DNA from 2 places in the Candidatus Symbiobacter mobilis CR genome. Region 2 is predicted to be linked to the other one. Evidence: predicted binding sites of a transcription regulator. Region 2 holds the regulator's gene; the other holds the start of a gene.
What was found. The regulator LexA, encoded in region 2, represses DNA repair genes until DNA is damaged. The targets are predictions, from matches to a motif close to ACTGTATNNNNATACAGT.

Region 1 (15,004 bases), 690 kb from region 2:
ATCCGTATGCTCAAAAACCAGCCAACGCTCCGCTACATCCTGCAGCGTGGGGGGTGGTACTTTCTGACGTTCCTCGTCGCGGTCACCATCAATTTCTTCTTGCCTCGTCTCGGCTCGGGAAACCCCGTGGACATCATGATGGGCAAGGTCACCACCTCCTCGCAGGAGGCAGTGCGGGAGCAGGAGGAGGCATACCTCAAGGAGTTTGGACTGGTGCGTACGGATGCGTCTGGAGACATCCTTCGGGATGAAAAAGGCAAGCCTCTGCCTGCTTCCAGCCTTCAGCAGTTCTGGAACTATTTGTCGATGAGTTTCCAAGGGGATTTGGGAACATCTTTCCAGAAATATCCCAAGAAGGTCGTCGATGTCATTCTGGAGGCAGTGCCATGGACCTTGGCACTACAGTTGCCGACGATCATCTTTGGGTGGATCATCGGCAATCTGCTCGGGGCCTTGGCGGCGTACCGCCGTGGCGCATTTGATCGGGTGTTCTTTCCGCTGGCTTTGCTTATCAGTTCTTTCCCCTTTTTCGTTTTTGGGATGCTGCTGGTGTACTACTTTTCCGTCGTATTGGGATGGTTGCCCGCGATGGGGGGGTATTCGAACGAGCTGGTTCCCGGTTTCAGCATGGCGTTCTTCATGTCTGCCGCATACCATTATGTATTGCCTTTCTTTTCGATTTTTCTGATTCTTGCTGGTGGGCAGGCAATTGGAATGCGATCAATGGGTATTTACGAATTGGGTACGGACTACATCAAGTATGCGAAATGGCTGGGGCTCAAGGAGCATAAGATATTGATGTATTTGTTCCGCAATGCGATGTTGCCGCAGTTGACCGGGTTGGCATTGTCGATCGGGACGATGATTGGCGGCGCGTTGATTACGGAAATGATTTTTTCTTACCCTGGGTTGGGCATGGCCATGCTGAGCGCGATCCAAAACAACGACTACCCCATGATTCAGGGATGTACCTTGTTGGTGACGGTGAGCGTGCTGTTGGCCAATTTCACTGTGGATATCCTCATCGGCTTCCTCGATCCTCGGGTGAAAGCAGGGATGCAGTTGGGGGGCGCGAACTGATATGAAGATTTTTCGCAACCTTCTGGGAACTCCGATGTTTGTCATCGGAATGGTTTTGTTTCTCGGTACCATTCTGATTGCTGTGGTTGGCCCGCTGGTGTATCCCGTGCAGATGCATCAGGTTGCCGGTTCCTACGCTGCACCGGGAACCGTAGGGGTGTGGGTCGATCCTGGGACGGGCGCGTCTTCAGAAATCACGTTGCTCTTGGGTACGGACAACATGGGGCGGGATTACGTGTCTTTGCTCATCATGGGGCTACGCTCTTCCCTGTATGTCGGCCTGCTCGCCGGGACCATCGCGACCGCGCTGGGAACCTTGTTGGGGGTCTATGGCGGTTTCAAAGGGGGGTGGATCGACGATGCCCTCAACTCCATCACGAACCTTTTCATTGTGATTCCTTCGTTCGTCGTGCTGATTCTGATCAGTGCCAGCATTTCGACGGGGCGCTCGCTCACGCTTATCGGTCTCATCATTGGGCTGACGACGTGGACATGGTCGGCACGTGCGGTGCGTGCGCAGTCTTCCGCGCTCAAGAGCCGCGACCACATTTCTCTCGCACGAATGAATGGCGACCGGACACTAGTCATTCTCATCAAGCACATCCTTCCGTATCTGCTTTCTTATGTGTTCATGGTCTTTATCCTGCAGATTGCCTCGGGCATCTTGTCGGAAGCAGCCATTTCGATGATCGGGCTAGGCCCGCTCGATACGCAGTCGTTGGGGGTGATCCTCAACGATGCCAAAAACAACGGCGCGCTCGGTGATGGGGTGTGGTGGGCATTTTTCCCCGCTTCGATCTTCATCACCTTGATCGTGTTTGCGCTGTATCTGGTCAACACCTCCATGGAGGGGGTCTTCAACCCCCGCCTGCGCAGGTAGGAGCACTTGATGCCCACGTTTGAAGTCGAACACCTTAGTCTGCATTATTTGACCCGTTTTGGGGGCAAGGTGCATGCAGTCTCCGACGTCTCCTTCACGATGGAGAAGGGGGAGATTCTTGGGATAGCCGGGGAATCCGGTTGCGGCAAGTCCACCATCGTCAATGGGCTGATGGGGCTATTCATCCCTCCCTTGCAGCTTACTTCCGGCGATGTGCGCGTCAATGGCGAATCGCTGATGCACCGTACCCCGGAAGACGTGCGCGCCAATGTGCTGTCGCGCAAGGTTTCGATGATTCCGCAGGGGGCGTTCAACGCACTCAACCCGACGCGCAAAGTCAAGGACATTGCGGCAGACGTCATCGCTGCGCATGAGGATGCTGGTTCGGATCGCAAGGCGATTTACCAGCGCTTGCACGAACGCTTTGATTTGTTCGGCATGGATACCGAGCGCGTGCTGAATTCCTTCCCCATCCAGCTCACTGCGGGGGAACGGCAGCGCTCGGTCATCGGCATTTCCACACTGCTCAATCCGGAGATGGTCATTGCCGATGAGCCTACGTCGGCCTTGGATGTCAGCACGCAGAAGGTGGTGATCCGCATGATCTTCGACTTGCTCGACAAGGGGATTTTTTCCACGATGATTTTCATCACCCACGAGCTGCCTTTGCTGCGCCATGTGGCCAACAACATTGCCATCATGTACGCGGGGGAAATTGTCGAAAAGGGAACGACAGAGCAAATCGTTTTTGATCCTCGACATCCTTACACCAAGGCGCTCATGGGTGCGATGCTCAGTGCAGAGGCAGGCCAGCGCCAGAAAAAGCCCGTGGCTATCGAAGGAGCGCCCCCCAATCTCGCCAAGCCGATCAGCGGTTGCCGTTTTGCCGACCGCTGCCCAAGTGCAAGGCCGGAATGCAAACTCCAGACTCAGACGATCCGCATGGTCGCAGGCCGTGAGGTGAGGTGCAGCTATGCAGAGTAGTATGCAGAGTAGTAATGTGTCGAATGCCGTGCCCAATGGGGTACAGAGTGTGCAACGTGGCGATACCCCGATGGAAGTTCCGGTTTTTTCTGCCCGCAATGTGTCGATGACCTTCGGGCACGGCAAGAAGATATGTCGCGCCGTGCGGGAAGTCAGTTTCGATATTGCCGATGGAGCCATTGTTTCTGTCGTTGGCGGCTCCGGTTGTGGCAAGAGCGTACTGGCCAAGATCATGTTGGGCTTGTATGTCCCGACTGCGGGCGAATTTTTCTACAGAGGCCTGCCGATCACCAACCAACACATGCATTGGAATGAGGTGCAGTCGGTTTTTCAGGATCCTTTTAGCTGTTTCAACCAGTTTTTCACGATCCGTTCGCAGTTGAAGGATGCTTTCGGCATTCTTCAAAACAAACTGTCCAAATCGGAAATTGAAGATCGGGTCGATGCTGCGTTGCGTGCCGTCAATGTGCAGCCTGCGGAGATTGAAGGCAAATATCCTTTTGAACTCTCTGGGGGGCAAATGCAGCGGATGCTATTGGCACGCATCTTTGCTTTGCGCCCAAAAGTGCTTGTCGCGGATGAGCCGACTTCGATGGTGGACGCCTGCGTGCGTGCCAATATCCTTGACTACCTGATGAAATTGAAGCAGGAGCTGGGGATGACCATTGTCTTTGTTACCCACGACATTGGTCTGGCTTACTACGTCAGTGACCAGATATTCATCATGCACGAAGGGAGGATCGTCGAGGCTGGAGAACCTGACGCTGTGGCCCTTTCCCCCCAACATCCGGTGACAGTGCAATTGATTGAAGATGTCCCGGATATCCATAAGGATTGGATCAAGCGCTGAGGGGGGCGCGCAGCACCCCATCACTCTTGATGCCTGGGAGGGGTGGGTACCTCCAGGCTGGTGCTGGTTATGCATGTTGGTTATACACATGCAGCGGCTTGCAGTTTGCACAGCAAGACCGACTATGTGGAGCTCTGCTCAGGGGTTATGCGGCTGCACGGGGCGTGCTAGAGCGGTGGATTCGGCCGGGAGCTGAAATACGGCCATGGTGCGCAGCAAATCCTGCGCTTGGGCATGCAGGCTGCTGGCGGCTGCGGCCATTTCCTCGACCAGTGCCGCGTTCTGTTGGGTAGTCTGGTCGATTTGCGCGACGGATTCACCCACTTGGCTGACACCCGTGCTTTGTTCCTGATTGGCCGTGCTGATCTTGCCCACGAGTTCCGTGACGTGGCGGATGCTCTCGACAATCTGCCTCATGGAGTCGCCTGCCTCGTGGACGAGGGTGGATCCGTGGTCGACGAACTCAACGCTGGTACTGATCAGGTGCTTGATTTCTTTGGCAGCTTGTGCAGAGCGGCCAGCCAAGGATCGCACCTCGCTGGCCACGACGGCGAAGCCACGGCCTTGCTCTCCAGCGCGCGCTGCCTCCACTGCCGCATTGAGAGCCAGAATATTGGTCTGAAAAGCGATCCCGTCGATGACGCCGATGATGTCCAGGATCTTCTGCGATGAAACCTGGATCTTCTCCATCGTTGCCACCATTCGATCCACCACTGTCCCGCCCCGGAGTGCTGTGGCGGCAGCGTGTTGCGCCAGTTCATCCGCGTGGTGGGCGTTGTCCGCGTTCTGCCTGACCGTGGCACTGAGCTGCTCCATCGATGAAGCCGTGTGCTCCAGGGCGCTGGCCTGACGCTCGGTACGCAGGCTGAGATCGTGGTTGGCGGAGGCAATTTCCGCGCTGGCGGTGGCCACGTGTTCAGAGGCATGTCGCACATCCAGTACCACACGACCCAGGCTTTGCTGCATAGCTTGGAGCTGAGCCATCAGGCTATGCGTGTCCCCACCACGCACTTCGATGGGATGACATAGATCGCCGGAACCGACGAGTTCGGCGACTGTCGCAGCGTCTCCTGGTTCTCCGCCGAGTTGCTGGCGCAAGGTGCGAATCGTGGCGCCACCGATGGAGAAAGCGAGCAGCAGGCCACCGATGGTTGCCACGAGGAAGGAGCTCAGCGCAACGTGGTAGCGCGTTTGCGCGTTTTCGTAGGCTTGTTTTGCTTGCTCCACCTGGTGATCGCGGTATGCGCGCATGTCGCGCACCGACATTTCTCCTTCCTCTCGGCCGGCACGCAGAAAAGCGGCCATGACTGCCGGGGAATAATCCCCACGACCGATGGCCGCAACCACTTGATCGAGCTTGTCTCGCCACAAAGCGCGGCTGCGTTGGCTGGCATGCAGCAAGGCCATATCGTCCGCATCACTGGTAAGGGGCGGCAGAGCGGCAAAAATTTTGTTGGCTGCGACGCGGTTGGCTTTGATGGCGTCCGTATGAAGGCTGGCAGGGTGGTTGTGGATGGTTTGCAGGGGGTTGCCGGGGGCGTGCTGGAAGGCCAAAAGAATCTGCAAGCGGTTTTGCACGAGGATGTCGATCAGTTCGTCAGCCATCAATGCAGGCAGCATGGCACGGTCATGCAGCGCTTTGATTTCCAGATTGGAACGGTGGATGCTCCATAGTCCCACGCCACCGACGACGACCAACAAAGAGGACAGCACACCGATCAGAATCACGAGTCGGGTCGATACTTTCATCGTTCGCATTGCTTACTCTCCATACAAAAAACACTGGATGTCCACACTGTGTGTTATGAGGCGGGTACGTGGAAGGCGGGTGCGTATTGTGGTGGTGTGCCATTCCCGTGCATGGCAGCCCATAGGCTTGCTATACCAATCAGGATTGCGGGGAATGTGCGCCACAGGGATATCAGGGGCTGGTGGTGGTGTCCACGACATGGGCCGCAGTACCCAGCATCGCATGCAAAGTCTGGATCGATACCACGTCCAGCCGATCCATGTATTTCATCCCTTCGACGGCAGCTTCAGCCCCTGCGATAGTTGTGAAGGTGGTAATGCGTGCGGCCAGAGCGGAAGTGCGAATGCGCCGCGAATCGGCGATGGCATTGCGGCGTTCTTCCACCGTGTTGATGACCAGGATGATGCCGCCATTCTTGATCATGTCGACGATGTGGGGTCGGCCTTCTGCAACCTTGTTGACCACCTGACACGGTACCCCTGCATCCCGCAGTACCGATGCAGTGCCACGGGATGCGATGATGGCAAAACCCAGGGAAACCAGCTCACGCGCCACGCCAACGGCCCGTTGCTTGTCCCCTTGCTTGACGGACAAAAACACCTTGCCTGTTGGGGTGCCATCCGCAGTCAATGGCTTGGGTAGAAGCGAACCGGCACCGAGTTGGGATTTGACGAAAGCCTCGCCGAAGGTCATGCCTACGCCCATGACTTCCCCGGTGGATTTCATCTCCGGCCCCAGGATCGGGTCGATGCCCGGAAAGCGAACGAAGGGGAACACGGCTTCCTTGACGCTGTAGTACGGTGGAACGACCTCGTGCTGGATGCCTTGGGAGCGCAGAGATTGCCCCACCATGCAGCGTGCGGCAACTTTGGCCAGTTGCACGCCTGTCGCCTTGCTGACGAAAGGCACCGTGCGGGATGCGCGGGGGTTGACTTCGAGCACGAAGATCACGTCCTCATTGTCTTGACGCTGGATGGCGAATTGCACGTTCATCAGCCCGACGACATGCAATGCCTCGGCCATGGCGGCAGTTTGGCGGCGCAGCTCGGCCACTGTATTCGCAGCCAGACTGTACGGAGGCAGCGAGCATGCGGAATCCCCGCTATGCACGCCCGCCTGCTCAATGTGCTCCATCACCCCGCCGATGTACACATGTCCGGTGTTGTCCCGCACGCAATCCACGTCGCATTCGATGGCGTCGTTGAGGAAGCGGTCGAGCAGCACGGGGGAATCGTGGGACACCTTGACCGCCTCGTGCATATACCGCACCAGGTCTGCGGGTTCGTGGACGATTTCCATCGCCCTGCCACCCAGCACATAGCTGGGGCGCACCACCAGGGGGTAACCCAGGTCGGCAGCCTTGCGCAGCGCTTCGTCTTCGTTGCGGGCCGTCGCGTTGGGTGGCTGGCGCAGTTGCAACCCGTGGAGCAATTGTTGGAAGCGTTCCCGGTCTTCGGCTGCGTCGATCATGTCTGGGCTGGTTCCGATGATCTGCACGCTGTTGGCTTCCAAAGCCAGGGCGAGTTTGAGGGGGGTTTGTCCACCGAATTGGACGATCACGCCCGTGGGCTTTTCGCGGTCGACGATCGCGAGCACGTCTTCCAGCGTGAGCGGCTCGAAGTACAGGCGGTCCGAGGTGTCGTAGTCGGTGGATACGGTCTCAGGGTTGCAATTGACCATGATCGTCTCGTAGCCGTCTTCGCGCAGCGAGAGCGCGGCGTGGACGCAGCAGTAGTCGAATTCGATGCCTTGCCCAATGCGGTTCGGTCCGCCGCCGAGCACCAAGATCTTGGGGCGGTCACTCGGTGCCGCCTCACATTCGGCGCCTTCGGCCTCGTAGGTCGAATACAGGTAGGCGGTGTGGGTGGCGAACTCCGCAGCGCAGGTGTCGACGCGCTTGAAAACGGGGCGCACCCCCAAAGCGTGGCGGCGCGCACGCACGGCGGCCTCGGTCGTGCCGAACTGCCGTGCCAGGCGTCTGTCCGAAAACCCTTTCTTTTTGAGCGCACGCAAAGTAGCTGCGTCGATGGCGTCCAGCGCAGTACCTACGGCAGGCCTGGGCAGGCGCTCGATTTCCAGCTCGATGCGGACGATCTGCTCGATCTGCACGAGAAACCACCTGTCAATGCTCGTCAGCTCGTGTACCCGGTCGACGCTCCAGCCGCATGCAAAGGCGTCCCCCACGTACCAGATGCGCTCGGGGCCGGGTTCGCCGAGTTCGCGTTCGAGCACTTCGGGGTCCTGGGTTTTTTCGTTCATCCCGTCGACGCCGACTTCCAGCCCGCGCAAGGCTTTCTGGAACGATTCCTGGAATGTGCGGCCGATGGCCATGACTTCCCCCACGCTTTTCATCTGCGTGGTGAGTCGACGGTCTGCCGTAGGGAATTTTTCGAACGCGAAACGCGGGATTTTGGTGACCACATAGTCGATGGTCGGCTCGAAACTGGCGGGCGTTGCGCCGCCGGTGATGTCGTTGCGCAGTTCATCAAGGGTGTAGCCCACCGCCAGCCTGGCTGCCACTTTGGCGATAGGAAAGCCCGTCGCTTTGGAAGCCAATGCGCTGGAGCGGCTGACGCGCGGGTTCATTTCAATGACGACCATCCGACCGGTTTGGGGGTGGATTGCAAACTGCACATTCGAACCGCCCGTATCGACGCCGATGACGCGCAGCACGGCCATTGATGCATTGCGCAGGAGCTGGTATTCCTTGTCGGTGAGGGTCTGTGCGGGGGCGACCGTGATCGAGTCCCCGGTGTGTACCCCCATGGGGTCGAGGTTTTCGATCGAGCAGACGATGATGCAGTTGTCCGCCTTGTCACGAACCACCTCCATTTCGAACTCTTTCCACCCGAGCAACGACTCTTCGATCAGCAGTTCGTGGGTCGGGGAGGCATCAAGGCCGCGCTTGCAAATTTCCTCGAATTCTTCAGGGTTGTAGGCAATGCCGCCACCGGTACCCCCGAGCGTGAAGCTGGGGCGGATGACGACGGGAAACCCCACGGTTTTTTGCACGGCCCACGCTTCTTCGAGGGAGTACGCAATGCCCGACCGCGCAGACTCCAGGCCGATTTGCGTCATCGCTTCTTTGAAACGCTGGCGGTCTTCGGCTTTGTCGATGGCATCGGGGGTGGCGCCGATCAGTTCGATCGGGCGGCCTGTGGCAGCGCCGGTGTAGGCGTCGAGCACCCCGTTGTGCCAAAGATCCATCGCGCAGTTGAGTGCAGTCTGGCCCCCCATCGTCGGCAGAATCGCGTCGGGTCGTTCTTTGGCGATGATCTTCTCGACCGTTTTCCAGGTGATCGGCTCAATGTAGATCGCGTCGGCCGTATCTGGGTCGGTCATGATCGTCGCCGGGTTGCTGTTGATCAGAACGATGCGGTACCCGTCTTCACGCAGCGCCTTGCATGCTTGCACCCCGGAGTAATCAAACTCGCAGGCTTGCCCGATGACGATGGGGCCTGCGCCCAGGACGAGGATGCTGTGAAGGTCTGTACGTTGGGGCATGGTGCGGGGAACGAGGGAATGGGCAAATCAGCAAAGAAAAGCCCGCTACATGGTGCGGGCGCTGAAGGAGCGCGGGGTGGGAGTTGCTGCAAAGGGCAAGCCCACCACGGCAGAAATGTGACAACGATCTTACCTTCCGCTCTATGCAGTTCCCCAAACCCCGTCGATAGAATTCCCGCGCTGCCGGGGGTGCCGTGCAGGCGCTACCAAAAGAATAGAGGATGACCTTTTCAGCCGATTCGCAAGCGGGCCATAGGCGCGTTGCTGCCGTGCCCATCGAACTCGTATGTCCCGCAGGCAGTTTGCCCGCGCTGAAAGCAGCGGTGGATGCCGGGGCGGATGCCGTGTATCTAGGCTTTCGAGACGCCACCAACGCACGCAATTTCGCGGGGTTGAATTTCGACGCGGCGTCGATGACAGCAGGCTTGCGGTATGCGCAAGAACGCGGCTGCAAGGTCTTTGTGACGCTCAACACCTACCCGCAGGCCCGGGCAGTGCAGGTGTGGCAGGACGCGGTGGATCAGGCTGCGGCGCGGGGCGTCGATGCCATCATCTTGGCGGATCCGGGGCTGATGGAATACGCAGCGCGGCGCCATCCACAACTGCGTTTGCACCTGTCCGTGCAGGGGTCGGCCACAAACTACGAGGCCATCGAGCTGTACCGCAGGCACTTTGGCGTGGCGCGCGCGGTGTTGCCCCGGGTGCTCTCGATCGTGCAAGTCGAACAGGTGCTCGACAAAACCGCCGTCGAGATCGAGATTTTTGGATTCGGGAGCCTGTGCGTGATGGTCGAAGGCCGCTGCGCCCTGTCCTCGTATGTGACGGGGGAGGCCCCCAATACCCACGGCGTATGTTCCCCCGCCAAGGCAGTGCGTTGGATCGAGACGGAACAGGGGAGGGAGTCGCGCCTCAACGGTGTGCTGATCGACCGCTACGCGCCAGGGGAAAGCGCAGGCTACCCCACCCTGTGCAAGGGCCGTTTCGATGTGGAGGGGGAGCGCAATGTCTACGCCATTGAAGAGCCGACAAGCCTGAACACCTTGGCATTGCTGCCGGAATTGCTGCGTATCGGGGTGCGCGCCATCAAGGTGGAAGGCCGCCAGCGCAGCCCGGCCTATGTGGCGCAGGTGGCAGCCGTTTGGCGCGCTGCTATCGATGACTGTGTGCGCAACCCTGCGCGGTATGCACCCCGGCCCGAGTGGGTGGCTGCGCTCGATCGCGTTGCCGAAGGCCAGCAGCACACCCTGGGCGCGTACCACCGCCCGTGGAAATAGGCGATGCAGGATCGACCGATACACCTCTCATGCAGCGACCGATAGCTCCATCGATAACGCAACCAGTAGAGCGACCCATGCATATCGCACTAGGCCCGCTGCTGTACTACTGGCCGCGCCAGGACGTGTTGCGTTTCTATGCAGCCGTCGCCCAGTCTTGCGTGGACATCGTCTACCTGGGGGAGGCCGTCTGCTCGCGGCGCCACGAGTTGCGGCTGGCGGACTGGCTTGCGCTGGCGCAGGAATTGCGGCAGGCGGGCAAGGAAGTTGTCCTATCGACCCAGGTGTTGCTGGAGTCTGGGTCCGACGTTGCGGCGATGCGCAAGGTCGTCGAAAACGGGGTGTTTCTGGTCGAAGCCAACGATATGGGCGCGGTGGGCTGCCTGCATGGCCAAGGCCCTTTCGTCGCCGGGCCGCATCTGAACATCTACAACCTGCCGACGCTGCAATGGATGGTGCGGGCGGGAGCGCAGCGCTGGGTGGTTCCCCTGGAAATGGGGCAGGCCGATTTGGCCTTGGTGTTGTCCGAAGGGGGGGCGACGGTGCAGACTGAAGTCTTTGCGTTTGGCCGCTTGCCGCTGGCGTTTTCTGCACGCTGCTTCACCGCACGCCACTACGACGTGCCCAAGGACGATTGCCGTTTTCGCTGCATCGACCACCCGGACGGGCTGCTCGTCCGTACCAGGGAGGATGCGCCCTTTCTCGTACTCAACGGCATCCAGACGCAATCCGACCACGTCCACTCCCTGCTCGGCGAATGCATGCAACTGCGTGCGATGGGGGTTCATGCGGTGCGCGTCAGCCCGCAATCCCAGCACACCTTGCGCATCGTCGAATTGTTCCGCACGGTGATCGACGGGAACACCCCTGTTGTGGATGCGATGGAAGAAGTCACCACGCTGATGGGTGGAAGGCCCTGCAACGGCTATTGGTACGGCAAGCCTGGCATGGAGTGGGTACGGCCTGCAAGCAGTTAGGGGGCGGGGCTGCGTGCGGAAAAGTACGCTGTGATGCATGGTTATACTGTACAAAAATACAGTACTACCATGCATTGCAAAGCACACATTTTGGGCCATAGGCCGTCAGGGTTGGCAGTTCGGGCTGTTCGGGCACGCGGGTTGCGGTGGTTGTCGCACCGGCTCCGGGCAGGGTTTTCCTCTCCGGCGGAGGACTACGTGGAGGAAGAACTCGATCTCCATGCGTACCTCGTTCACAACCCGCCGGCCACCTTCGTTTTTTCGGTGCGCGGGGATTCGATGCGCGGGGCGGGGATTGAGGAGGGGGACAAAGTTGTCGTGGATCGGTCTCTCTCTCCCCGGCACGACGACATCATCGTCGCGGTGGTCGATGGCGAGTACACGATCAAACGCCTGTACTGGCGTTCGGACAAGATCGAGCTGCGCCCGGAAAACCCCGCGTACCCCCCGATTGCCTTGCGTGATGGGGCGGAGCTGCGTGTCTGGGGCGTCGTCGTCGGGGTGGTTCGGCGCTATCACCGGTGAATCAGCAAGCCAGGGAGGAGATCGCTGCTGGGCTGCGCGCGTCGCGAACCGATCCTCTGCGCTACATCACCTGGTGTGATGCATTGCCTGTGGTGACGTGAGGATGCGTAGGGGGATCACTGGTTCCCAACGGTGGCTAGGACTTCCCCCATGCGAACGGGGCGCCCCGGCTGCCATGCCCCGGGGAATTGCAGGGGCACGGCGGGGAACAAGACGATGACCGTCGAGCCGAGCAGGAATCGGCCCATTTCTTCCCCCCGGCGCAGTGTGACCGTGGGCTTGGGGTAGTGCCACTGGCGCACGGTGCCGGGCCGGATGGGATTAACCACGCCGTGCCAGACCGTGGCGATGCTGCCGACGATCGTCGCGCCGACAAGCACCATCGCAAAGGTTCCGCGTTCGCCTTCAAAGACGCAGACGACACGTTCGTTGTGCGCAAAAAGGCTGGGAATGCACTCGGCGGTGGCAGGGTTGACCGAATACAGCCGCCCAGGCACATGGATCATTCGGGTCAGACGGCCATCGCAGGGCATGTGGATGCGGTGGTAGTCGCGTGGGCTGAGGTACAGGGTGGCGAAGAACCCGTTTTCGAACTGCGTTGCCAGCGCGCGGTCTCCTGCCAGTAGCGCCTTGCTGTCGTACAGGTGGCCTTTGGCTTGGAGGATCGTGCGGCCTTCGATGCGCCCGCATTGGCTGACCGTGCCGTCCACCGGGCACAGCAGCCCTGTAGGCGCGAGGGGACGTGCTTCGGGGCGCAGTGCCCTGGTGAAGAAATCGTTGAAGCAGGCGTAGTGGGAAAGGTCAGGATGCTGTGCCTGCGTCATATCGACCTGATAGCGCTGGACAAACCATCGGATCAACGCGGTGGACAACTTCCCGGCACGCCATCGCGCCACCCAGCCCAATGCGATGGTCAGCGGCTTTTGGGGAGTGAGCAGGGCTAGAAGGGTGAGCAGGCGGCAGGACATGGTGGGGCAATCTGTACGTGTACGGTGGGAGTGCGTGTTTGTACCAAAGCAGGTACCACACCGGAATAGGCAACATGGGGTGCGCCGACATGGAACCTTGTATTTCGGCAGGCCGATGTTTGCCGATGCACGGCAGCCCTCACCTGCACTTGACGAAGCACCACCCTTTGCCGCTAGGCGAGGGCAATAGGCTCTATGAAAAGTCAGGCGGGGAAGAACGGCAGGAACAGATTGCGCAGCTTGCGCACCACGACCAGATCGGCTTGGCCGATGGTGTTCGTTCCATCCCAGTCGCAGTACATCAGCCCGGAGACGGATTTGTTCGCGATGGGCAGGATGACGAAACGGCGAATCTCGGGGAGCAGGGTTGTGTAGCCGTCGGGCAGGGCGCTGGGCTTGAGCTTGGTGACGTCCGCAATCGAGATATCGACGTTGTTGCGGATGACCGCGTGGAACGCCGTCGTATGGTGTTCGGTCGTCGCAATGCGAATTTTGCTGCGTAGCTCGTCGATGCCTTTGCCGTACCCATAACAGATACGGAAATCGCCCGAACGCATTTTGGTGAACAGCAAGCAGTGCGCGGAGTGCAGAATTTGGTGCAGCCCGGCAAAGATGGCGCCGGCGAGCGATTCCATGCTTGTCCATTCTGATTGCTGCACATCCTTGTGGAGCTGTTCGAGCTGGGATTCCCTGGTCACGGAGCGGGAGCGGCGGTCGGTCAGGGTGCCTTCGTCGAGCTTGCGGTCGATCCATCCTAGGACCGAAGATTTGTCGATGCCGGGAAGCTCCAAACGCTTGACGAGGTGATGTACCTCGCTGGTTCTCCCGTCGCGGATCAGCGAGGAGGCTTCGTTGGAAAACCGCGCCACACCGACCAGGGTGGGGTCTCCGGTACCGTCGATGATCGAGACGATCGACCGGGGGTACCCCCAGTGACGCGCTACTTCAATGCCCACTTGCTGGTGGGTCATGCCAAGCACGTCGATGGCTGCAACATCCTGCTCTGCGCCCGAAACAACTTTTTGGTGTACGAGCGCACTTTCTTCCGGGAGGAAGGTGGTGGTCATCAGGTTGCCCAGATCGACCATCAGGGTGGCGATGGAGACAGCTTCGGCACGCTGGGCACAGAGGTTGCGCGCCAGGTCGGAAGCCATCAGGATTTTGGCCAGGCATTCCCGCTGTTGCATCTCCTCGTTCGTGGCCATTGAGGTGTTGAGCACTACATGCAACAGCGCGTCTGACCCGAGGACGCGCACGGCGTTCGTGACCGACGAGGTTTCTGGAGCAAAAGGGCCATACATGGGGGAATTGGCCAGGCGCAACACCTTTTGGGTCAGTGCAAAGTCTTGCACGATCTTCCCCGCCATGTGATCCGGTTGTACACGGATGTTGTGCAAGGAACCCAGGATCGACATCACGGTGCTTTCCAGGGCCGGGACGCCACGGGACTGGTTCATCTCCGCATAGAGCTTGTCGAGCACGGCGTTGTTCATGCCACCCCCTTGGGCCGGTTTTGCAGCAGCGCTTGGAGCTGGGGGGCAGGCATAGGCTTGCCGAGTAGGTATCCCTGAAAGAGGTTGCATCCAACGCCCCGGATGAAGCCGAATTGCTCTTCATCTTCAATGCCTTCGGCAACGATCAGCAGATCGATGCTGTGTGCGAGGTTCACCATCGCCGCAATGAGCTTGCGGTTTGCGCCACCAGGGTACGACGGGGGTTCGATGGCCCGGACGAAGGATTTGTCGATCTTGATGCTCGTGACAGGCAGGCGGGTCAGATACGCCAGACTGGAGAAGCCGGTACCGAAATCGTCGATGGAAAACTGGATTCCCTGCTTGCACAGCCGCTCCAACGCGAGCTGCGTCTTTTCTTTGCTATGCATCAGGGTCGATTCGGTGATTTCCAAGATCAGGAAAGCGGGGTCGATCCCCGTTTCCGCAACGACTTCGAGCACGCTGTCGTCAAAAGACGCTTCCTCGAACTGTAGTGGCGAGACATTGACGGACATGACGAATGACGGCATGTGTTTGCGGAATTCCCGCAAGTGGTGGCATGCGTAGCGAAGCGCCCATCTGCCCAGGAAGGGCATGAGACCTGATTCTTCGGCAATGCGGATGAATTGGTCTGGCGCAACCCGCCCGAAGGTGCGGCTTTTCCATCGCATCAGCGCTTCGGCGCCGATAAGGCGGCGATGCACATCGAATTGCGGCTG
Region 2 (15,004 bases):
CGCCCAAGCCTCCACCTTGGCCGTCTTCCACTTGGATCAAAGTGTTGGCCTCGTAGATCGGGGTGGCGAGGAAGGCATACAGCCCGCCGCCGACGAGACAGCACGCCGTTACGGCTGCGATGAGCCAGCGGTGGTCGAGAACGACGTCAAGCAGGTCCAGCAGGTGGATGCCGTCTTCGTCCTCCGCAGCCCATGTGACAGCCGCAGGTACCGGAGAGGCAGGGGAGACAGTGGGGAGTGGGGTGCGATCCATGGGACGGAGAAAAGGGAAAAACCAAGGAGACCTGGGCGCCGAGATGCCCTGGACGCTTGTAGCTCGATGCCTATGCCACAGCTACTGCAAAAGTCACTGCAAAAGCCAATCTGGAGCCTGTCAGAGTTTGTGAATCCGTTCGACCCAATCCGCAGCGCCTTGGACGATCGCCGCGTAGGCGCGCTCGAATTCTTCGAAAGACTTGCCATAGGGGTCTTCGACATCGAACCCGCCGTAGTGTCCGATGCGAAACACCTTGCCGCGCACGATGGGGAAACGCTGTTCGAGCCAGGGTCGCTGCGTTTCTTCCATAACCAGAATGAGATCGGCCTGCTGGCATAGCGGCAGCGTCACCTGCTGCGCGCGGTGTCCCCGCAAATCCAGCCCATGGGCTTGGGCGACCTCAATCGACAACGGATCGGCACCATACCCCACCATCGCGGACAACCCAGCCGAGGAGACGGAATGCCCGAGAAGTTGCCGTGCCAGCACCACTTGCGCCAGCGGACTGCGGCAGATGTTGCCGAGACAGAGGGTGAGAATCGACGTCATTGGCGCAGCGCGTCGGTGGCGTCGCGCGTCGTCGTGATCGCTTGCGCGCTAGGCAGCATCAGGCTGATGACGCGGTTCCAGCGTACCAGGGGAACGGGATCGACATACACCACATCCCGCGCGCGCAACTCGAAACCCTCGGCCAGCGCAAAAGCCGCCGCCCTACTCACGTCGAGGTGATAAATCTCCGGTTGCGCGGTGTTTGCGCTGCGGATGACGAAAACCTGACGCGGGTTCCCGGAAACCGGGCTGACCCCGCCCGATTCCGAAAGGGCCTCATTGAGCGTCAACCGGCCATTGCGCAAGGTCAGGGTGTTGGGGCGTAGCACTTCGCCAAGCACGTAGACCCTGGCTTCCGAACGGGGAGGAACGCGAACCAGGTCGCCAGGCGCCAGCAACACTTTTGCCGGGTTGACCCCGCTTTCCGTGAGCAGGGGAAGGCTGACCGTGGTCGTCTTGCCTTCGCGGGTGATTTCGATCGCAGATAGATCGGCCGATGCGGTAAATCCCCCGGCGCGCCCTACAGCCTCCGGCAGGGACATGGGCAGATCGTTGATCGCCAGCAGGCCGGGGGTGCGCACCTCACCATCGATGTAGACGCGACGACTGCGGTACGACAGCACACGCACAGTAACTTGGGGGTTCTTGACGAACTTGGTCAGCTTGCTTGCGAGCAGGTCGCGTACTTCGTATTCGGTGCGTCCCAGTAGGTCGATGGGGCCGATGTACGGGAATTGGATCTTCCCCTGCGGGCTAACGGTGTACCCCCCAGTGGTCGTGTTGGCTTCGGCAGACGTGCCTTGCGAGAGGGAGAGTTCCGGGTGATCCCAGACGGTGATGCCGAGGATGTCCCCGGCGCCGATGCGATAGGGCTGTGATTCTGCGAACAACTGCTCGACATCCGGCGCAACGGCCACCGGGCGCTGCGAGCGCTGTTGCCGAATCAGCTCGGGCGTGATCGGAATGAGTGCAAGCTGCGGGGCTTGCGCCGACGATACCCCTGGGGACGGGCCATCCACGACGTTGCCCGCAGACTGCTGGGCGACGGATTGCCGGGACGCAAACCAGCCGCCGGGAGGCTCCGTCCGATCGACCCGAGCACCAACGAACATTCCCGGAGCGTATGCACACCCCCCACACAGTCCCAGCAACCCCAGGATGGCGACACCGCGCCGGAACCACCACATCGACATGCCTGCATCCAATAAAACAGGACTTACGCAACATTGCCCCAACTAGGCATCCCCACGCAGACAGTACCAAGCAGTACGGCAAATGGGTAGAACGATGCTGGGGCGGTTTTGCGTAAGTCCGAGGAAAAAGGAACGTACCGCCACAACCCTCACCACTACCCACACCACAACCTACTGCGGCCAACACGCTCTACAAACACAGAACCCGCGCAAAGGCGGGCCCAGAAATCACGGGGCATTCTACGCGGGGCACCTGTGGCGGCCAGCCGCCCCGCTGTGCTTGTGTCCCAGGCTGCTAGGAGGCACCCACAGGCTCTGCAGCTTGCCCGGCGGCAATTTCGCGCTCGCGTCGGCGAGCTTGTCGCGCCACCCACACGCTGTAGGTCACTGTCACCAGCGTCACCGAAACGATCAGAATCGTCGCAGCGGCGTAGATCGTCGGGTTGATGCCACGGCGGGCGTAACCAAAGATCACCTGCGGCAAGGTGCTGACACCCGGCCCGGAGAGAAATTCCGAGATCACCACATCGTCAAAAGAAAGGGTGAAGCTCAACAACGCGGCAGCAAGAATGGCCTGCAAGATGTTGGGCATGGTCACCAGAAAAAACACTTGGTAGGGCTTGGCGCCCAGATCCATCGCCGCTTCTTCGATGGTGCGATCCATGTCTTGCAGCCGGGATTGGATGACAACCGTCGCATAGGCCATGCCGAGCAGCGTATGCCCCAACACGATGGTCAACATTCCCCGTTGCGGCCAGCCCAGCACGTTCTGTACCCCGACCATCAGCAATAGCAGCGATAGGCCGATCACGACTTCGGGCATCACCAAGGGGGCATGCACCATCCCGGAAAAGACGGTCCTTCCCCAAAATCTGCGGTACCGAACGAGCACGAAGGCTGCCAGCGTGGCCATCGATGCCGATGCCACGGCAGACAAGGCAGCCACCTCGACGGACAGCCAGAAGCCGTCGACGATCCTGGAGTCTTCCAACAGCGCCTGGTACCAGCGCCAGGAAAAACCGGTGAATTCCGCATCCTGGCGCGTGCTGTTGAACGAGAAAACGATCATGAAACACAGCGGCAAATACAGAAAGAGGTAGGTCAGGAGCATCCAAACCTTGCCCAGGTGCCGCAACCATCCTCGGTACATGGCGTAGTCCCTGTTAGTGGCGCGTCGCAGGCGTGTCACCATTGACGTGGTAATACCACCCCAGCGGAATGACGATCAGGACGATCATTACGACCGCCAAGGCCGAGGCGCGCGGCCAGTTGTTGGCGGTGAACATTTCATCCCAGACGACCCGCCCGATCATGAGGTTTTCCGACCCGCCAAGCAGCGAGGGGATGACGAATTCCCCCACACTGGGGATAAACACGAGCATCGACCCCGCGACGATCCCCGCACGGGATAGTGGAACCGTCACCAGCCAAAACGCTTGGAATGGGGAAGCGCCCAAATCGTTGGCGGCTTCGAGCAGCCGAAAGTCGAGCTTGACGAGGTTGGCGTAGAGGGGGAGCACCATGAAGGGCAGGTAGACGTAGGTCATTCCGACGAGCATCGACACATCGGTATAGAGCATTTGCCATGGTTCCGCAATCAGCCCCATCCAGAGCAGCAATTGGTTGAGCATGCCCTGGTCGGCAAGGATGCCCTTCCATGCATAGACGCGCAGCAGAAACGAGGTCCAGAACGGCAGCATCACCATAAGCAGCAATGCGGGGCGCACACCCGGAGCACAGCGTGCGATGAAGTAGGCAAAGGGGTATCCGATGACCAGGCACAGCAAAGCGGTGCAGAACGCGTACCAGATCGATCGCAGATAGGCTTCGATGTAGATCGTCTGGAACAGTCCGTCGCCATCGGGAGCGCGAAAGATCGATCCGTAGTTCTGATATTTCAGGTGGAGTAGCCCCGTTTCGGTGTTCCATATCGCTTTGAACGGGGAAATGTCGTTGCCCATGTCCACGAAGCTGATGTACAGCAGGATCAGGAACGGCAACAGAAAGAACAGCAACAGCCAGGCAAAAGGCACCCCGATGACGAAGCGCCTGCCCGGCACAGGAATCCGCAGCGCAGTCCAACCCACGGGGCAACCCTGCTAGTCGCGCAGCACCACGCCGGCGCTGTCGCTCCACCAGAAGAAGACCTCGTCTTCCCAGGTGATGTGGCTTAGTTCGTGGCGGGACGTGGTGGCCTCGGTGATCTTGACGCGAGACCCATCCGGTACGACGACGATGTACGTGATGTACGAGCCGAAATACGCGATTTCCTTGACCTGACCGTGGAACAGATTGCAGCCGACATCGGGCCGAACTTTGGCGATTTCGATTTTTTCGGGGCGGATGGCGATCGAGACCGGCAGGTTGACCGCGCCACCCACTCCATGCCCGACGTGGATATCCCCCAGGCTGGTCGCAATGGCGCACCGATCAGGCAGATCGACGCTGAGCTTGCCGTCGAACAGATTGACGCTGCCGATGAAATCGGCGACGAAACGGTTGGCGGGGTGGTCGTAGACCTCCCCCGGTGGGCCGACTTGCAACACCCGGCCCTTGCTCATCACCGCGATGCGGTTCGCCATCGTCATGGCTTCGGATTGGTCGTGCGTCACCATCACGCACGTCACGCCGACCTGTTCGATGATATTGACCAGCTCGAACTGCGTTTGCTCACGCAATTTCTTGTCCAGCGCACCCAGCGGTTCGTCGAGCAGCAACACCTTGGGTTTTTTGGCCAGGCTGCGGGCCAAGGCCACGCGCTGCTGCTGTCCGCCGGAAAGCTGATGTGGCTTGCGCCGCGCATAGGGCGCGAGCTGCACGAGGTCGAGCATCTCGCCCACCCTTGTCGCGATGTCTGTCTTGGGCAGGCCCTCGCGCTTAAGGCCGAAGGCGATGTTTTCCCAAACGTCCAGGTGCGGAAACAGCGCATAGGACTGGAACATCATGTTGAAGGGCCGCTCGTGCGGCGCCATCGGCGCGACATCCTGCCCACCGAGCAGGATGCGCCCGGAAGACGGCTCCTCGAATCCTGCGAGCATCCGCAACAACGTCGATTTGCCGCACCCGGAACTGCCCAGGAGGGCAAAAATTTCCCCCTTGGCGATCGACAGACCTACGTCATCGACTGCAAGCACTTCGTCGAAATGCTTGCAGAGCTGCTCGGTCACCAAATAGTTTGCGCCGCTAGCCGCCATGGCGTACCTCGGGCGCAGGCATCCCTGCGGGCCGCGCAGGCCCGTCTTCCCTAGACCGGGGAACCATCGAGCCTACTTGCCCTTCTTGAAGGCGTTGTAGGTGCTGGCCAGGGCTTCCCGCGCTTCGTTGCTGAAGCTGCTGGGATGCACCATCTTCGGGAAGTATTCCGAAGGAACGAAGATGGTTTTGTTCTGCGCGATGTCGGGGTTGACTTTCGACACGGCAGCGCGATTGGCTGTCGGATAGTTCATCGCGTTGGTGACCCACGCGGAGTTTTCCGGGCGCAGATAGAAATCGATGAATGCATGGGCATTCTTGGGATGCTTGGCATCCTTGGTGATGGCCATGGTGTCGAAGAAGATCAACGCGCCACCGCTGGGCAACAAGGCCTCCATGTCGTCCTTGGATTGGTTTTCCTTGGCACGACGGGCCGCGATATTGATGTCGCCAGCCCAGCCAATAACCACGCAAGCCTTGCCGCCAGCGAGGTCGTCAATCATCGTCGAGCTGAATATCCGCACGTCGGGGCGCACTTTCGCGAGCATCTCGGCAGCCAGCTTGTAGTCGGCGGGGTCGTTCGAATACGCATCCTTGCCGATGTAATGCAGTGCGGCAGGCAGGATTTCCGTCGGCGAATCGAGGTACGCGATGCCGCAGGACTTCAACTTTTTCGTGTATTCGGGTTGGAAGACGAGATCCCATGCGTTGTCGGGCATGGGCATATTCCCCAGCGCCTTGAGGGCTTTGGTCTTGTTCCATCCGACCGTGGTGAAGCTCCATGCCCAGGGGACGAGGTGCTTGTTGTCGGGGTCGGCCTTGAGCAAGGTGGCCATCAGGCCTGGGTCGAGGTTGTTGAGGTTTTTGATCCGGCCTTTCTGCAAGGGCTGCAGCAGACCGCCCTCGATTTGGGGCTTGGCGAACACAGAGCCGGGAACGACGATGTCATACCCGGTGTTGCCGGCGACGAGCTTGGCGTGCAGGGCTTCGTTCGTCTCGAAGGTGTCGTAGTTGACCTTGATCCCGGTTTCTTTCTCGAAGGCGGCGATCATTCCTTCGGGAACGTAGTCAGGCCAGTTGTAAATATTGAGTACTTTTTCTTCCGTATTCGGTTCCATGTTCGCCTCGGCATCCGCAGCGGGAGCGCTGGCTGAATCCGATGCAGCACTTGCCACTACAGCAGGGGGGGTAGTGACGACTGGCGCAGTCTGCGCAGGGACAGCAGACTCCTGGTTGCCGCAAGCAGCCAGCACGGCAACGAGCAGCACCATCGACCATAGTTTTTGCAGCATGGGGAACCTCTACAAAGCAGAAATAGGAAACGGGGGAAAGCAGGAAAAAGGAAAGAAAGTGTACTGTTCGATCCCGCGCCCATGCTGGATTGGACGGGGGGGTGGGGCCTACACAACATGAGGACAAATGCCCCACCGCCCCAGCGTCTGTGACGTGATCAGGCTATGGCATTTTTGGGGTTGCACATCAAGGTTGCCGTGTGCGTATTTCCCCGTGTATTTCCCCGTTTTTGTCGTTCCGCAGTGTGTACAAATATGCGTCGAGCGCAGCCCAAAAAGCCGGTTCCGGGGCTTGCAGCAACCGCACTGCCCAGGCGTTGGGGCGCAGCGTCCACAGCTTGACGGCGTCTTTTTCGGTACAGACCACCGGCGCTGCCGGATCGAGCCGTTGTACTACCCCGCGCAAGTCGTCGTGATCCGGCAGGCGCCATACCGTGGCTGGGCGGATTCCCCGGGCTTGGAGCATGTCCAGAAACCGCTGTGGCTGCGCAATCGCCACGACCACCTGCACGGCTTCGTCTTGTGCAAGCAGCGAGAGCGACCGGGTACGCCCTTGCGCATCGACGGCTTCGTCGGCAAGGCTGCGCACGGCCCGAAAACCGGCAAAAGCGGGCCGCATCCCCGTATGTACGACGAGGTCGACGGCACGCGGCCAGGGTTCCCGCAGCGGGCCTGCGGGGAGCAGCCACCCATTCCCCACGCCACCGTCGTCGAATACGGCAATCTCCACATCGCGGCACAGAGCCAGATGCTGTAAGCCGTCGTCGCAGACCAGGATGTCGATCTCCGGCACTGCATGCAGCAGCATCCGCGCAGCGTGTACACGCCGGGCGCCGACGACCACGGCAGCGCCAGTACGACGGTGAATCAACAGGGGTTCGTCGCCCACCTCGGCCGGATCGGCATCGGCAGTGACACGCACAAAATCATCGCCGCGCCGACCATAGCCCCTGGATACCACGCCGACTACCCGGCCCTGCGCTTGCAGATGCTCGACGATGGCGAGCACCAACGGGGTTTTTCCACAACCGCCGACGACGACGTTGCCGACGACGATCACAGGTACGGGAAGCCGATCACAGTGCATCCAGCCCTGCCGATACGCCCATCGGCGGACGGCGCCTAGCAGACCGAAGCACCAGGCAACAGGCCACAGCAGACGGCACCACCACCCACGCCCTTGCCACGCCGCACGCATGCGATGCTCAATGGCCGCCCGGAACCGACTCGTTCGCACGTCTCTATGGCTTTGCCCGTCTGCCCACAACCCCTAGCGACCTGCCGATTGCGTGGCAAAGGTGATGTGCGACAGCCCAGCCCCGCGCGCCGCCTCCATCACGTGGACGACGGACTGGTGCTTGGCCGCAGCATCCGCAGCGATCACCAGCACGGTGCTGGAATCTCCTCCCGCTGCACGCAGCGCCTCGACCAATTCCGGCACGGTGCGGCTCCCCACGGGAACCTGGTTGACGCTGTATTGCCCTTCGCTGCCCACGCCGACGACGATCTCCCGTGGCTGGTTGCGCTGCGCATCCGCATCCGCCACGGGCAACTCGATACGCAGCTCGGTGAATTTGCTGTACGTCGTCGACAGCATCAAAAAGATAAGAATCACCAACAGCACGTCGATGAAAGGAATCAGGTTGATTTCCGGCTCTTCCAGGGGGCGGGGGCGAAAGTGCATGGGCGTGCTGGAGGAAAGGCTAAGAACCAATTTCAGTAGGCAGGCGAGCCGAAGCAGTGTGCGTGGCGCCGGAGCGCAGGAACCGGAATGTACTTACGGTACATGAGGATTCCGAGCACCGCCGCCGCGTGCAATGCGATGGCGCAGCCCCTACTGGAATAGGTTCTAGAGGGGGAAGCAATGCGATGGACACCAGGAATGTACTGCGCCAGGAGTCACTCGCTGTTCAGCAGTTTCGCTGCACCTTCGCATACGGTGGCAGACCAGCCAGGATGCGCCGGCCATACGCGGTGTGGGTCAGGCGCTTGTCGTAACAGACGAGGCGGGCGCGGTCGGTTTCCGTGCGAATGGCACGGCCGGTCCATTGCAAAAGGCGAATGCCGGTTTCCGGGACAACCAGCTCGTGGAAGGGATCACCGCCCCGGCTGCGCAGCCATTCGGCCCGCGCTTCCTGGACGGGATCCGTCGGCGGTGCGAATGGCAGTTTGGCGATATACAGCACCTCGCACAGCGGGCCAGGCAGGTCAAGCCCTTCCCCGAACGATTGCAGGCCAAAAAGGATCGACGGCTGCCCTGCGGCTATCCGCTCTGCGTGTCGTTCCAGCAGGCGGGGGCGGGCCATGTCACCCTGGACGAGCACGCGCTCGCGCAACGCTTCGTCGAGCGCATTGACCGCCGCCTGCATTTGCGTGCGGGACGTGAACAAAGCCAGCGCTCCGCGTTCGACCTCGCGCAGATCCGCCAACAGGGCTTGCACCACCTCCTGCGTGTAGGCCTCGACATTGCGTGGGTCTGCCGCAGTGGCGACGACGACCAGCTCCCCTTGCCGGGCGTAATCGAAAGGACTGTCCACAGCGAGGGCCGACACCTGCGGTAGCCCCTGCAATCCTGTTTCGCGCAGAAAGTAGTCGAAGCTATTGCACGTCGTCAGCGTGGCCGAGGTGATGACGACCGCCTGCGCAACGTTCCATAGCCGCTCTTGCAGCAGCCCTCCGGCAAAGAGGGGGCCTGCATGTATGCGCAGGGTCACGATGCCCGACGGCGCGCTGGCTTCGACCCACTTGGCCACGGAGCGTTCTTCCGGCGCCAGCAACATGCTTGCTGCCTGCGCCACGCCGGACAGCCGGGACGCCATTTGCCCGAGATTGGCGTAGCGTGCGGCGCAGTCGGCAGATTGCGTCGGGTTGTCGCGTGCCTGGCGCTTGAGCGCGGCGCCCAGCTCTGTCAGCTCGTGCAGCAAGGTGCATGCATGTTCCTGCGTCAGCGCCATGGGTTCGACCAACTCCTGGGGCCACACCCCGTTGGGGAAGCGATGGGTCGCAGAGTCCGCAGTCGTTGCGATGGGGACGAGACCCTGCAAGGCACGCGCGATGTCTTGCATCGCACGCCGCAGTTGCAGTGCCGTAGCCGAAACGTCGATGGACGGGGTGTGTTCCATCTCTCGCGCCGCACTGTGCAGCACCCCTGGCAAGCGATCAAGCCAACGCAGATTCGTCACGTCCATCGCGCTGGCAAAGCGTTCCAGCGCTACCGAAGGCAGGTGATGGCCTTCGTCAAAAACGAGGATGCATTTGTCCGGATCGGGCAGCGCACGCATTCCCAGCGAAGCCAGGATCAAGTCATGGTTGGCGACGATCACCTGTGCCTGCACCAACGCCAGCTTGGCGCTGTAGTAGCAGCAATCCCGGTATCGGGGGCAGTGGCGTGCGGTGCAGGTGTGGCGCTCGGCTGCGATAGGCGCCCAGTCTGCGGGGTCCATCGGTTGCGACAAGGTGTCGCGGTCTCCTGCCCACTCCCCCTCGGCCAACGCCTGCGCCAAGCTACGGTACAGCCGCATCCGGCGCTCGAATTGGGCGGTCTGACTGCGGGAACGCGGCTCCCCCTCGGACTGCGGGGTGCCGTCTTCGGCCCAGTCGAGCAAGCTGCCGCCCTCCGCGTCGGCGTAGCGTTCGAGCTGGAGTTTGCACACGTACCGTCCACGGCCTTTGGCCAAGGCGAACGTCAAAGGCACGTCGAGTGCTGCGGCCAGGGCGGGCAAATCCTTGTGCAAGAGCTGCTCTTGCAATGCCACGGTGGCGGTCGACACCACGACGCGCGTATTGCAAGACAAAGCCAGCCCCACTGCGGTGGCAAGGTACGCGGCAGACTTGCCTACCCCCGTCCCGGCCTGAATCACGGCGATGGCCCGGCGGGCATTGCCCGGGGTGGCGTCGTGCAGGGAGTCTGCGATGCGCTGCGCCATGGCGCGCTGCCCAGGACGTTGACAAAACGCCGGGTTCGAGGCCATCAACCGGTCGAAAGCCTCCATGGCTCGCGCCGCAGCGTTGGCGTCCATCGGTTGGGCAGCGGCTGCGTCGGGTTCGTCGCCACCAAGTAGGCCGCTGGAACCGTCGGGATCGGGGTCGAGAGCGTCGGGGTCGTCGAGGGCGTCCATATCTTGCACTGGGAGCCTTGTACACACAGCAGATTGCATCCCGCAGGTCCCTCTACTCCCTCTGCTGGGACGGGCAGTGTATTCGCGGGATGTCCTGCACTGTTGTTGGCGAGGGGTCTCGTACACTCTCGCCATGCCTCATTACGAATCCCCCCTCGAAATCCATGTCCATGGCCAAGTGGCCCTGCGCCGGGACGTAGGCCCTGCCCACCTTGAGGAAGCCTTGCAGCCCCTATGGCGCTACACGGGATCGCCCTCCCTGTGGGCTGCCGCGCAGAGCTGCTACGAGGATGAACCCGGTATCGCTTTCATCGCAGACCAGCATCTGCTGCAGATGTGCTGGACCGTCGTCGGCGCGGAAAACTTCCGCCAAGCCCTCGACGAGATGTGCATGAACCTCAACGATCTTTCCATCGACGGCGCTGTGCTGGAAGTCACGTTTTATGACACCCGCTACGACGAGGAAGACGACGAGGAAGACGAGGAAGAACCCCCCACGCGGGACGATTTTTTCCTGCTCTTCATCGGCCCGGATCCGGGGTCGATCATGCAAGTGCAACGCGACCTGCTCGTGCAAGACGTCGTCGAGCTGATGGAACGCCATTTCGACCGCACTGAGCTGGAGGGCATCGTCCAGCAAATCGACTTGCTTTTCCAGCAACGGCTCAGCAGCCTGGTCAATTCCCTGCAACTGGGGAAGCCTCCCCGTGGCGGAGGCGCCCCGCCGCATGCGGGCGGACGCAAACCCCGCAAAGCACGCTGAGTTTGTCTCGTCGGGTGAGGCTGCCATGCTCAAACGCATCGGTGTCCAGCAACTCGTACTGGGGATGCACGTCAAGGAATTCTGCGGTTCCTGGATGGAGCATCCGTTTTGGCGCACCGGGTTCGTCCTGACCGATCCCAAGGATCTCGAAGCGATTCGTTCCAGCAGCATCCGCGAAGTCTGGATTGACGCTGCCTTGGGGCTTGACGTCGCGCAGGGAGAAAGCGCCGTCACGGAAGAAGAGGCCAATGCGGAGGTCACTCAGGCGCTCGATAGCGCCAGTTCTCCCCTCGAACCCGTCTCCATTCCACGCCGCAACCAAACGCCTACGCCCAGGGCCAAGGAGGTAGAACGCGCGGCGCGCATCTGCATCGAATCCAAGACTGCCGTGCAGTCGATGTTCGAGGAAGTGCGGCTCGGCAATGCCGTCGATTCGGAAAGCGCCAACGCACTCGTTGAGGAAATCTCGGATTCCATCACGCGCAATCCTGGCGCAATCATCAGCCTTGCGCGCCTCAAAACGGCGGATGACTACACCTACATGCACTCGGTCGCCGTGTGCGCAATGATGGTTGCGCTGGCCCGGCAATTGGATCTCGGTGCAGAAACGACGCGCTCCTGCGGGTTGGCCGGCTTGTTGCACGACATGGGAAAAGTCGCTGTTCCCAAATCGATCCTCAATAAGCCCGGCAAGCTCACCGAGGAAGAGTTCGAGAAGATGAAGGCCCATCCCGGGGAGGGTCACGACATCCTGCTTCGCAGTGAAGGCATGGATCCCATCGCGCTCGACGTCGTCTGGCACCACCACGAAAAGGTCGATGGATCGGGCTACCCCAAGCGCCTGCGCGACGAAGAAATCACGCTCTTCTCCAAGATGGGCGCCGTCTGCGACGTCTACGACGCCATCACGTCGAACCGCCCCTACAAAAACGGCTGGGATCCCGCTGAGTCGATGCGAAAAATGGCCGAATGGACGCGCACCCACTTCGATCAGCGTATCTTTCAGTACTTCGTCAAAAGCATGGGGATCTACCCGGTGGGGTCCCTCGTGCGGCTTGCGTCGGGGCGGATCGGCGTGGTCGTCGAACAATCCAGCGGAACGCTCACCGCGCCGATCGTCAAGGTGTTCTATTCGACCAAGTCCGGGCTGCGTTTTGAACCCGCCCTGATCGACCTGTCGCACCCCAAGACCACGGACAAGATCGTTCAGCGCGAGGATCCCACCCAGTGGAACTTCCATGACCTCGACGTACTCTGGTCCGGGCTGCCGAATTACCGGCCTTGACGCCCTGGCTGGAGCCTTGTTGAGTCCTTGCTCCCTTGGCTCCTGACCGGACTGGACTGCGCCTACTTGCGCACTGCGGGCCGGATCAACCCCACGACGATGCCTTCGATCGCGAAGGGCTGCTCTGCTGTCACAGTCAGCACCGGGTATTGCGGGTTTTCCGGGTGAAGCTCGATCATGCGGTCGGTGCGAACCAGTCGTTTGACCGTGACCTCTTCACCAATGCGCGCCACAACGATCTGCCCTGTCTGCGCCTCGGGGCAAGCATGGATGGCCAGCAGATCCCCATCCAGAATTCCTGCCCCCAGCATCGACGTACCCTGCACGCGCAGCAAATAGTCGGGCCGCTGCGCGAACAGCCCTGCCGCGACGGGATAGCTCCCCTCCAAGTGTTCTTGTGCAAGGATCGGCAGCCCCGCCGCCACGCGGCCCACCAGTGGCAACGTCCAGACTGCCCCCATCGGCTCGTCTGCGGGGAAGTGACCGGGGCAGTGACCAGGGATGCGGATGCCCCGCGCAGACCCCTGCCCCAATTCGATCACCCCTTTGCGCGCAAGGGCCTGCAAGTGTTCCTGCGCAGCATTGGCCGACCGAAAACCCAGCGCAGTGGCTACCTCCGCCCGCGTGGGCGGTACCCCCGTGCGAACGATGGTGTCTTGCAGAAAATCCAGCACCCTGCGTTGGCAGGGCGTCAGCGTTGGGGAAGAAGACATGCGCGCTGGCCGTACATTGACCGATCTACACCGGCCCTACATCAATACAAAACGCGGGATTGTGCCGCGCACCCAGAATCAACGGCCATGACTTTGCGCAGATGCCCCGAATCAGGCAAGTCATGGCCGTTTTCCTTACCCCCAACCCCTCTCCCGTCTGCGGGCAAGGGAGTTTCGAGAAACCATGCAGAAAGCCATGCAGAACCATGTACGAAACCTCGTAGTACTCGGAACGGGGGGAACGATTGCTGGCTCCCAGCCCGACCCCCGTCTCGCCGCCGAATACGACAGCGCACGCCATGGCATCGATACGCTCGTTGCTGCCTTACCCGCACTGCCTGCCGGGTTTGCGTTGCGTACCGAACAGGTGGCGAACATCGACAGCAAAGACTTGGACTTTTGCCTTTGGGCCAAGCTGTACGAGCGCATCGTCGACCACCTGCGCCGCGCTGAGGTTGCCGGGGTCGTCGTGACACATGGCACGGACACGCTCGAAGAAACAGCCTACTTTCTGCACGCGGCCTTGCCTGGTTCGCTGACCTCGCAGAAGCCTGTCGTGCTCACGGGCGCGATGCGTGCGCTCGACGCCTTGGGCAGCGATGGCCCAGCCAATCTGTACGATGCCTTCACCCTCGCTGCTACCGCAGGGGCGCACGGGGTGATGGTGGCGTGTGCCGGGGCAGTACACGCGGCTGTGGAAGTGCGCAAGACGCACACGTACCGGCTCGACGCTTTTTCTAGCGGCGATGCAGGCCCACTCGGGTATCTGGAAAACGGCAGACTGCGTGCGTTGCGCCCCTGGCCCGCAGCGCCTGCCACCCAGCCACGAGAAGCACTGGATCGTGCAATCCGTGCGAACGCATGGCCTCGGGTCGAGATCGTGATGGGCTATGCAGGGGGAAGCGCCGCCGTGATCGATGCCTTGCTACGCAATAGTGGTGGCGACACGCCCCCATTGCGTGGCATCGTCGTCGCTGCGACGGGCAACGGCACGCTGCACCATGCGATGGAAGCCGCATTGCGCCGCGCCTGCGATGCTGGAGTGCGGGTGGTGCTTACCAGCCGCTGCGGCCCCATCGTTCCCCATGCCGGAATGGCCTTTTCCCATGCAGACAGCCTGACTGCCGTGCAAGCCCGCGTGGCAATGATGCTGGATTGCATGGCGCACGATGCACGGTGACAAGGCGGAAACGGCCAGCACACCATCCAGAACCGGCCTTCAGGCCCGGGCTACGGCGCACCGCCCTTGCAGGGCGGGGTCTTCAACCGGTATTTGTGTGTCGATGACTGGGTGCCGAAGCCCTGAATCCGGGAAGTCATGGCCGTTTCCCGTGCCACCAACCCCTTTCCCGTCTGCGGAGGTTCAGGATTCGAGCGCTGCCAGCGCTCGCGCGGTGATCTCCGCCACAGTGCCTAGTCCGCTGATTGCGCGGTACTTCGGCGCACGCCCTGGTTCGGACTGCGCCCAGGCGGTGTAGTACTCGACCAGGGGGCGCGTTTGTGCGCTGTACACCTCCAGGCGTTTGCGCACTGTTTCTTCCTTGTCATCGTCGCGCTGTACGAGTGGTTCCCCCGTCACATCGTCGATCCCCGGCACCTTGGGCGGGTTGAACTCCACATGGTAGGTGCGCCCGGAAGGCAGG

Region 1: the regulator LexA is predicted to act here: its motif matches at 11,345-11,362, upstream of CENROD_RS00570 (LexA family protein).

What each region holds. Positions count from the first base shown of each region.
Region 1 covers NC_022576.1:117,521-132,524, forward strand. The annotation lists gene CENROD_RS00530 (ABC transporter permease) at 7-1,080, shown strand; gene CENROD_RS00535 (ABC transporter permease) at 1,115-1,960, shown strand; gene CENROD_RS00540 (ABC transporter ATP-binding protein) at 1,970-2,944, shown strand; gene CENROD_RS00545 (ABC transporter ATP-binding protein) at 2,946-3,794, shown strand; gene CENROD_RS14445 (methyl-accepting chemotaxis protein) at 3,933-5,552, opposite strand; gene carB (carbamoyl-phosphate synthase large subunit) at 5,716-9,048, opposite strand; gene ubiU (ubiquinone anaerobic biosynthesis protein UbiU) at 9,270-10,322, shown strand; gene CENROD_RS00565 (U32 family peptidase) at 10,400-11,299, shown strand; gene CENROD_RS00570 (LexA family protein) at 11,411-11,824, shown strand; gene asd (archaetidylserine decarboxylase) at 11,941-12,792, opposite strand; gene CENROD_RS00580 (HDOD domain-containing protein) at 12,996-14,285, opposite strand; gene CENROD_RS00585 (putative bifunctional diguanylate cyclase/phosphodiesterase) at 14,282-15,004, opposite strand, start outside.
Region 2 covers NC_022576.1:2,414,526-2,429,529, forward strand. The annotation lists gene CENROD_RS09870 (polysaccharide biosynthesis tyrosine autokinase) at 1-253, opposite strand, end outside; gene CENROD_RS09875 (low molecular weight protein-tyrosine-phosphatase) at 374-805, opposite strand; gene CENROD_RS09880 (polysaccharide biosynthesis/export family protein) at 802-1,998, opposite strand; gene CENROD_RS09885 (ABC transporter permease) at 2,294-3,148, opposite strand; gene CENROD_RS09890 (ABC transporter permease) at 3,162-4,085, opposite strand; gene CENROD_RS09895 (ABC transporter ATP-binding protein) at 4,098-5,192, opposite strand; gene CENROD_RS09900 (extracellular solute-binding protein) at 5,265-6,482, opposite strand; gene lpxK (tetraacyldisaccharide 4'-kinase) at 6,670-7,719, opposite strand; gene CENROD_RS09910 (ExbD/TolR family protein) at 7,753-8,166, opposite strand; gene dinG (ATP-dependent DNA helicase DinG) at 8,393-10,600, opposite strand; gene CENROD_RS09920 (DUF6806 family protein) at 10,734-11,363, shown strand; gene CENROD_RS09925 (cyclic di-GMP phosphodiesterase) at 11,389-12,648, shown strand; gene lexA (transcriptional repressor LexA) at 12,711-13,361, opposite strand; gene CENROD_RS09935 (asparaginase) at 13,558-14,541, shown strand; gene adk (adenylate kinase) at 14,725-15,004, opposite strand, start outside.